One region of the Agarivorans litoreus genome, then DNA from elsewhere that is predicted to be linked to it. Evidence: predicted binding sites of a transcription regulator. Region 1 holds the regulator's gene; each other region holds the start of a gene.
What was found. Region 1 encodes NrdR, which represses ribonucleotide reductase genes. Its sites were predicted from a motif close to AAACACNANATNTNGTGTTT; they were not measured.
Positions count from the first base shown of each region.

Region 2: nrdD (anaerobic ribonucleoside-triphosphate reductase) is a predicted target of NrdR. The motif match lies at 1,799-1,818, and genes of this name have one in related genera.
Region 3: nrdA (class 1a ribonucleoside-diphosphate reductase subunit alpha) is a predicted target of NrdR. The motif match lies at 1,675-1,694, and genes of this name have one in related genera.

Region 1 is NZ_BLPI01000001.1:935,020-938,229, reverse strand. It holds gene K5L93_RS04355 (ribbon-helix-helix domain-containing protein) at 1-111, opposite strand, end outside; gene K5L93_RS04350 (DJ-1/PfpI family protein) at 186-746, opposite strand; gene nrdR (transcriptional regulator NrdR) at 1,101-1,550, shown strand; gene ribD (bifunctional diaminohydroxyphosphoribosylaminopyrimidine deaminase/5-amino-6-(5-phosphoribosylamino)uracil reductase RibD) at 1,551-2,684, shown strand; gene K5L93_RS04335 (riboflavin synthase) at 2,684-3,210, shown strand, end outside.
Region 2 is NZ_BLPI01000001.1:24,477-27,686, reverse strand. It holds gene rsxC (electron transport complex subunit RsxC) at 1-460, opposite strand, end outside; gene rsxB (electron transport complex subunit RsxB) at 461-1,021, opposite strand; gene rsxA (electron transport complex subunit RsxA) at 1,031-1,609, opposite strand; gene nrdD (anaerobic ribonucleoside-triphosphate reductase) at 1,955-3,210, shown strand, end outside.
Region 3 is NZ_BLPI01000001.1:3,781,523-3,784,732, forward strand. It holds gene nrdA (class 1a ribonucleoside-diphosphate reductase subunit alpha) at 1-1,613, opposite strand, end outside; gene K5L93_RS17405 (HAD family hydrolase) at 1,903-2,577, opposite strand; gene ubiG (bifunctional 2-polyprenyl-6-hydroxyphenol methylase/3-demethylubiquinol 3-O-methyltransferase UbiG) at 2,580-3,210, opposite strand, start outside.

The sequences.
Region 1 (3,210 bases):
TTGCCAAAATATCGCTTCCAATCGAATACTGGTTACTACGCCATCTAAACGTACCGACCGAGATTTCAATTCAAACAATTCCGCTTCAGTGCCAGAATAGATTTCACACATAGGCAATCCCACCATGATCAAACCGAAGTCTAATCATGGTATACAAAATCAACTTTTGCCGTTTTACTTTAGTATTAAGCCAATAGTTTATTAAATTGCGCTAGCCATTGCGGGTGGGCAGGCCAAGCTGGCGCGGTGACCAAGTTCCCATCAGTAAGGGCTTGGTCAACGGCAATATCGGCATAGTCGCCGCCAGCGGCTGTCACTTCAGGCGCACAAGCCGGGTAGGCAGAAATGTGTCTGCCAGAGGCAATACCTGCCGCCGTTAATAGCTGTGCGCCATGGCATATTGCCGCTATCGGCTGTTGTTTAGCGGCAAAGGCTTGAATTATTTCTAATACCTTAGCATTTAAGCGTAAGTATTCCGGGGCACGTCCGCCGGGCAACAATAGCGCGTCAAACTCCTCGGTATCGATGTCAGCAAAATTGCCATTGAGGGTGAAGTTGTGCCCTGGTTTTTCGGTATAGGTTTGATCGCCTTCAAAGTCATGGATGGCGGTTTTAATTTGTTCGCCAGTGCGTTTCTCTGGGCAAGTTGCGATAACTTCGTGGCCTACCATTTGCAGCGCCTGAAATGGCACCATTAATTCGTAATCTTCAACAAAATCACCTGCAATAATCAGTATCTTCGCCATGATGCTTTCCTTAACAAGTTATTTACATTTATAGTGCAGCCTAACTTGTGCGGTAAGCTAAGCGGTAGTAATTGGTTACTACGCAAACGCAATTTGCTTAAATAACAAGCTTAACTTGAATCTAATCAGACTGTTAACAAGCTAAGGGCTAAACATTAAGTATTTGCTTCAGTGGTTAAACTGAGAGCTAATTCTCATTATTTCTTCCTTTACTAAGTTGGCACCATTCTCTATGGACAAGACCTTATCTAAATAAAGGAATTGTGGGCATTTTCGATAGTTACGCTTTAGCTAACCTGTACCTCTGACGGTTTAGCAGATAAAATTGCCGGATACTCGAATAAGGGATCGCCCATGCATTGTCCATTTTGTTCTGCTCATGAAACTAAGGTTATTGACTCGCGTTTGGTTGCCGATGGCCACCAAGTAAGAAGGCGTCGTGAATGCTTAGAGTGCCATGAGCGCTTCACCTCTTTTGAAGTAGCTGAGTTGGTGATGCCAAGAGTGATTAAAGGCAACGGCATTAGAGAACCCTTTAACGAAGAGAAAATGCGTGCTGGTATGATGCGCGCGCTGGAAAAACGCCCAGTAAGCGTTGACCAAGTAGAGCAAGCAGTTAACAAAATTAAGTCGCAGCTGCGGGCGACTGGCGAACGCGAAGTTGCTACTAAGTTCATCGGCAAGATTGTTATGGAACAGTTGATTGGCCTAGATAAAGTGGCCTACGTGCGTTTTGCTTCGGTTTATCACTCCTTTGAAGATATCAAAGAATTTAGTGACGAAATTGCTAAGTTGGAAAAGTAAGTGAGTTTTAGCGTTCAAGATTGCCAGTTCATGGCAAAGGCCATTGCTCTTGCCAAGCGCGGAAGATATACCACGGCACCCAATCCTAATGTGGGTTGTGTGTTGGTAAAAGACGGTCAGATTATTGGTGAAGGTTTTCACCGTAAAGCCGGCGAAGGGCACGCCGAAGTGAATGCCGCTGCAGATGCTAAGCAACGAGGCTTTAGCCTCTTAGGGGCGACTTGTTATGTCACCCTTGAGCCCTGCAGCCATGTAGGCAGAACGCCCGCTTGCGCCTCAATGTTAGTTGAGCAACAAGTGGCTGAAGTAGTGATTGCTATGGTTGACCCTAATCCACAGGTAGCTGGGCGCGGTATTAAGCACCTTGAAGAGGCTGGTATTAAGGTTCGTACTGGTCTAATGGAGCAGTCAGCGCGTGCGCTTAACCCCGGATTTTTGAGCCGCGTTGAGCGTAAACGTCCCTTTGTTCGCTTGAAACTTGCGGGTTCTATCGACGCTAAAACCGCTTTGGCCAATGGCGAAAGCAAGTGGATTACCTCGGCTCATTCTCGCAGCGACGTGCAACGAGAGCGTGCCGCTAGCCATGCTATTTTGTCCACCGCTACGACGGTTATTCGTGATAATGCCAGCCTAAACGTGAGATTTAATGAGCTAGGCAGCCTTGCAAAGCAACTTGATGAAACACTGCTGCGTCAGCCATTGCGGGTGATTATTGACCGCAAACAACGCCTCGCAGAAGCAGCTCAAGACCTTAATATTTTTAACAATAGTGAGTCTTTGTGGTTGGCTGGCCATCAATCACAAACGCAACTGCCAGCCGTAAAACAGCTGGTGATTGAAGACACGCCAAACTTTTTGCCGCAATTAATGCAGCAATTAGCTGAAGCGGAAGTCAATGACATCTGGGTTGAAGCTGGAGCCAAGCTAGCGGCTGCTCTAATTCAAGCCAACTTGGTTGATCAACTTATTTGTTACCAAGCCGGTTTATTGATGGGAGCCGATGCTCACAGTTTAGTGGGGCTAGAGGGCTATCAGTCGATGAGTGCGTTAAATTCTTGGCAATGCCTTGAAACTCGCCGAATTGGCCCCGACATTAAAACTATCTGGATCCCGCAAGCACAGGGCACACATTAATGTTTACTGGAATAATTGAAGCCCTAGGCAAGATTTCTCGCATTGAAAAACGCAGTGGTGACGTGCGATTAAACATCGCTAGCGCTGGTTTAGACATGTCGGATGTAAGGCTTGGCGATAGCATCGCGGTAAACGGTATATGTTTAACCGTGGTCGACTTTAGCAATGAGCACTTTTGCGCCGATGTATCTACTGAGACTTTAAGTTTAACTTCACTGGCTAAATGCAAACAAGGTGACAAGGTTAACCTTGAAAAAGCCATGCTTGCAACTAATCGCTTTGGTGGTCATATTGTCAGTGGTCATGTTGATGGCTTAGCAGAGGTAGTAAGCATTAGCCCCAGTGCGCGTGCGATTAATATTTGGCTAAAGGTTCCTAATGATCTGGCGCGCTACATAGCCCATAAAGGATCTGTAACCGTAGATGGCATTAGCTTAACGGTGAACGAAGTACAACAGCAACAGCTACGTTTAACCATTATTCCCCATACAGCCGAGCAAACAACCATTGGTGCTTGGTCGCCTGG
Region 2 (3,210 bases), 910 kb from region 1:
GGAAGCCAGCGCCCCCCATACCGGATATCCCGGATAAATGAACGCGTTGGCAAATCGTTTCAGGGTTTAATTCTTCATCGGATAAGGGCTGAGGCCACTGCGCGTCTTGTTGCTCTTTGTCTACGCGAATAACGACACTTAATTCAGGAATGGCTGAAGCATGCGCAGAAACTCTTGGTTCAATCGCGATGATTTCACCGGAAAGGGAAGCATGAACGGGAGGCGCTTGAAAGAACTGAGATTCGGTTAAGGCTTGTCCGCGTAATACTTTATCACCTACTTTTACGAGTAGTTTGCCCGCGCTGCCAATATGCTGTTGCACAGGTATGCTTAACTCGTTAGGCAAGTCAATTTTTTCAGGCTTACCACAGTTGATATCCTGCTTATTGGTTTCTGGGTGAACCCCACCTTGATAATTCCAGATGAAACCTTGTTTAATTTTGTCTAACCACGCCACCATCTATTTTTGTTCCTCGATGATTGCGACATCAATTTGATTCAATTTCCAATCCCAGTTTTTAGTGGTAGTTGGTATCGGGCGCATTTCAATACAATCAGTTGGGCAGGGGGCCACACAAAGCTCGCATCCGGTACACTCTTTAGTAATAACGGTATGCATATGTTTATTTGCACCCATAATGGCATCCACAGGACAAGCTTGAATGCATTTAGTACAACCGATACACGCATCTTCTACGATATAGGCCACTTTCTTTCGGTCATCTTCTTTTACGGCTGACTCATCAAGAGGGATCGCTTCAACCCCAAGTAACTCAGCAAGCTTTACTACTGTCTCTTCACCACCCGGTGGGCACTTGTTTATGGCTTCGCCGTTGGCGATGGCTTCCGCATAAGGGCGACAGCCAGGATGTCCACATTGTCCGCACTGTGTTTGAGGTAGTAGTGCTTCCACTTGATCGGCAATTGGGTTGCCTTCAACTTTATATTTAATAGCGGCATAACCCAGTATTCCGCCAAATACCAAGGCTAGGAGGGTGATGGCAATAAGTGCTTCTAACATCTAAACATACTACTTAATTAATCCAGTAAAACCGACAAAGGCTAAAGACATTAGCCCCGCTGTGATCATGGCGATCGCTGCGCCCTTAAATGGCAGTGGGATATCCGCTACCACTAGACGTTCACGCATTGCTGAGAACAAAATTAACACTAGTGAGAAACCCGCTGCTGCACCAAAACCATAGATAATTGATTCAAATAGATCATGCTGCTCATTAATGTTTAGTAGCGCCACCCCTAATACTGCACAGTTAGAGGTGATAAGCGGTAGGTAAATGCCTAATACACGGTGTAGTGCAGGGCTGGCTTTTTGCACAAACATCTCGGTAAATTGTACTACTACGGCAATCACTAGAATAAAACTCATGGTACGCAGGTACACAATATCTAGTGGCAATAAGATATATTGCTCAACAAGATAGGAACACATAGATGCTAGTGTAAGAACAAAGGTCGTTGCTAATGCCATGCCTATAGCAGTTTCAACTTTGCTAGACACACCCATAAATGGGCATAAGCCCAAGAACTTAACTAGCACAAAATTGTTAACCAGTACGGTACTGATTAATAACAATAAATATTCAGTCATTAAAATTAGAAGCAGCGAAACGAGCCGCTATTATCCTTGTTTGTGATGCGTATAACAACCGTGAGTTCAATGTGGGAAAGGCACTAAAAATTTGCTGTGAGTTGTGGGTCATTTTTACACGATCAAATTTACTTTTTACGCTTCGGTTGATCTCGATCATTTGTATTTGCTTTATCCTTAAAATCTCTCGACTACTATATCTAGTGGGAACTAAAATCCTTAACCACAATATATGGATAACCATCACATTGGATGCTTTTTTGAGCGTTTCTTTGTTAGAAGCCTTTAGTGGCGCGGGTTCCACAGTTTTTTATTTAATGAGTGAGTGAAATTGGAGCGTAAATCGTGAAAACAGTCGTGATAAAACGAGACGGAAGCCGTGTACCTTACGACGCAAAGCGGATTGTTGATGCAGTGCTAAAAGCAGCTGAAGCTTTAGGTGTTAAGGACAACCTAGTTGCATTACAAATTGCCCAACAAGTAACAGAGCAGTTTTTGAACTTACCTGAAGTAGATATCAACGATATTCAGTCATCTGTTGAAAACTACTTAATGGAAAGTGATAACAAGACTTTAGCACGTGCTTACATTGAATATCGACACGACCGCGACGTTGCTCGTGAAAAGCGCAGCGTGTTAAATGCTGAGATCCGTGGTTTGGTTGAACAAAGCAACGCAGCGTTACTAAACGAAAATGCGAATAAAGATAGCAAGGTTATTCCAACTCAACGCGATCTGTTAGCTGGCATTGTTGCAAAACACTATGCTAAAACGCATTTACTTCCGCGAGATGTAGTTAAAGCCCACGAAACTGGCGAAATTCACTTTCACGATTTAGATTACGCACCGTTTTTCCCAATGTTTAACTGCATGCTTATCGACTTAGAAGGTATGTTAACCGGTGGATTTAAGATGGGTAACGCTGAAATTGAAACCCCAAAATCAATTTCAACAGCAACTGCAGTTACCGCCCAAATCATCGCTCAGGTTGCCAGCCATATTTATGGTGGCACGACGATTAATCGTATCGACGAGATTTTGTCTCCTTACGTCACTAAAAGCCATGAAAAGCACTTAGCTACTGCTAAAAAATGGCAAATAGCCGACGCCGAAGCTTACGCTAAAGCGCAAACTGAAAAAGAGTGTCATGATGCGTTCCAGTCTTTAGAGTATGAAGTAAATACCCTACACACTGCGAATGGGCAAACCCCATTTGTTACCTTTGGTTTTGGCTTAGGCTCTTGCTGGGCCTCGCGATTAATTCAGCGTTCAATCCTAGAGAACCGTATTGCCGGGTTAGGTAAAAATGCCAAAACAGCAGTATTTCCAAAGCTGGTATTTGCTATTAAAGATGGTTTAAACCATAAAAAAGAAGATCCAAGTTACGATATTAAGCAGTTAGCTTTAGAGTGTGCATCAAAACGTATGTACCCAGATATTCTAAACTACGACAAAGTTGTCGAAGTAACGGGCTCATTTAAAACACCTATGGGTTGTCGTAGTTTCTTAGGTCACTATCAAGAAGAGGGTAAAGATGTTCACGATGGTCGTAATAACCTCGGTGTAGTGAGCTTAAACTTACCTCGTATTGCTATTGAAGC
Region 3 (3,210 bases), 2.8 Mb from region 1:
TTGTTGGCACTGCCATCGCTATACTTAGTGCCATTTTTAGCTAGGTAGTAGGCGTAGTTGATAACACCTATTCCTAAGGTACGACGACCATCAGAGCCTTTCTTAGCGGCTTTGATTGGGTAATCTTGATAATCTAGCAGGCTATCTAAAGCACGAACAGCAAGGTCAGACAGTTCTTCTAACTCATTTAAGTCTTCAATAGCGCCTAAGTTAAAGGCCGAAAGAGTACAAAGGGCAATTTCGCCATTTTCATCATGTACGTGTTGTAGCGGCTTAGTGGGTAAGGCAATTTCTAAACATAGGTTAGATTGGCGAACCGGTGCTTGTGCTGGGTCAAATGGACTGTGAGTATTACAGTGGTCTACGTTTTGAATGTAGATACGACCCGTTGAGGCGCGCTCTTGCATTAGCAACGAGAACAAATCAACAGCTTTTATTTGCTGTTTACGGATGCTTGGGTCTTGCTCGTATTTCACATACAAGCTTTCAAACTTGTCTTGGTCTTCAAAGAAGGCATCGTAAAGCCCAGGCGCATCGCTTGGCGAGAATAAGGTGATGTTTTCACCTTTAACCAAGCGTTGGTACATAAGCTTGTTAAGCTGCACACCGTAGTCCATGTGACGAACTCGGTTGTCGTCTACACCACGGTTGTTTTTGAGTACTAAAAGTGATTCTACTTCTAAGTGCCAAAACGGGTAGAAAATAGTGGCTGCACCGCCGCGAACTCCGCCTTGAGAACAACATTTAACCGCAGTTTGGAAATACTTATAAAACGGAATACAACCAGTGTGGAAGGCTTCACCACCGCGAATTTCACTGCCTAGGGCGCGAATACGGCCAGCGTTAATACCAATGCCGGCACGTTGAGAAACGTAAGTTACGATTGAAGAAGCTGTGGCGTTAATTGATTCTAAGCTGTCGCCACACTCAATCAATACACAAGAGCTGAACTGGCGAGTTGGGGTTCGTACGCCCGACATGATTGGCGTAGGTAACGAGATTTTAAATTTAGACGTCGCATCGTAGAAGCGACGGATGTAGTCAAGGCGCACCGATTTGTCGTAGTGAGCAAATAAACATGCTGCTACCAAAATATACAAGAACTGGGCACTCTCGAAAATCTCACCAGTCACGCGGTTTTGTACTAGGTATTTACCTTCAAGTTGCTTAACTGCGCCGTAAGAGAAGTCCATATCACGCCAATGGTCGATAAAGTCGTCCATTTGGGCAAATTCTTCTGGGCTGTAGTCTTTAAGCAAATGCATGTCGTAGCGGCCAGCTTCACACTGTTTTACTACGTGGTCGTATAGTTTTGGCGGCTCAAATTGACCATAGGCTTTTTTGCGTAAATGGAATACTGCTAAGCGGGCTGCCAAAAATTGGTAATCCGGCGTTTCTTGAGAGATTAAATCTGCCGCAGCCTTAATAATGGTTTCATGAATGTCTTTAGTGGCCATGCCATCGTAGAACTGGATATGAGACTTAAGTTCTACCTGCGATACCGAGACATTTTTAAGGCCTTTGGCGGCCCAAGTTATCACTCGGTGAATCTTGTCTAAGTTGATCGCTTCTTGTTTACCGCTGCGTTTGGTTATCAGAAGATCTTTATTCATGAAGGGGTGGCCCTGTTATCCTAATTTCGCTACTGCTTATCTAGTAGTGCTATTTTTCCTTAGCCACTAGATATAGTGTTTTCAAATTTTATCGATACAAGATAATGAGGTTTTGGCTTTTTCGCAAGTCTTGGAAAAGTTGAAGATATTGTGTATAACTTGCAAATAACTTCAGTATGTTAGTATTCACTAACTAGCTGTATCTACAAGCTGACTAGCTTGCATTAATGCAAGTTTTTTTTCGCTAAATTTTACTTTAAAAATTTATTTTTATAAAACTTGAACTTGCTTACAAATCATCCAGCCAGTCGCTTATTGTTTGTTCGAGATGCTCACTTTTTTGGCAGTGTAAATCGGCCGCCCATTGCTCAAACTGATCCTGCTCAGACAGATAACCCCAAAGGGCTAGTAGGGTAGTCATATTGGTGTTATTGCCTGCTTGAATATCGCGCTCTGCATCGCCTACATATAAACAACGATCAGGCTTAATATTAATGGTGTCGCAAGCTAGTAACATGGGCGCAGGATCGGGTTTACGTTGTGGCAGTGTATCACCGCCAATTAGTACCGCCGACTGCTCAAACTCGGGAAAAAAGCGAAGTAACTGCTTACTTAAGCCTTCTGGCTTATTAGTAATAATCCCCCAAGGGATGTCGTTTTGGTTAAGCCATTGTAATGCTTGTTTAATACCGGGGAAAAAATCGGTGCCTTGGCAGATGTTCTGCTGGTAGTAATCTAGCAGCTGCTGGCGCAGTTCTGCTTGTGGCTGTTGTTCCCAACTACTGCCAAAACCTGCTTTTAGCAGACCGATAGCACCGTGAGAGCTAAGCTGGCGCGCTTGGGCTAAGCTGAGTGGCTTTAGTTGGTGTTGCTCAAGCACACTATTCGCTGCTGCACCCAAATCCGGTGCGGTATCAAGTAAGGTACCATCAAGGTCAAATAACACCGCTGCTTGCTTGTTCATTATTACTCCGGCTTGGCTAATTGCACCATATAGTTAACATCTACGTTTCGGCTTAAGCGAAAGCTTTCAATTATAGGGGTAAATTGAACACCACTAATGGCTTCGCTACGTAAGTTGCTTTGGTCGGCCCAAGCTAGTAGCTCGGAAGGGCGAATGAACTTGTCATGTTGATGAGTGCCATCAGGTACAATTTTTAATAACTTTTCTGCAGCCAGAATCATATAAAGGTAGGCTTTTGGCGTTCGGTTAATGGTAGAGACAAATACTTTGCCACCCGGTTTTACCATGCTGGCACAAGCAGCAATTACTGAACCTGGGTCCGGTACGTGCTCTATCATCTCCATGCAGGTTACTACATCGTAGTGCGCTTGATGTGACTCGGCATGCGCTTCTGCGGTGGTTTGTAAGTAGTTAAGTTGGCTACCGGTTTCTAAAGCATGTAGCTTGGCGACTTCAATTTGTTCTTTGCCCATATCTATAGCAGTAACGTCGGCACCACGAACAGCCATGCTTTCGGCTAAAATGCCGCCACCGCAGCCTACATCGAGTACTTTTTTGCCGAATAAGCCTGCCGCGCCACGTTCAATGTAGTCTAAACGCAGTGGATTGATTTGGTGTAGGGTTTTGAATTCC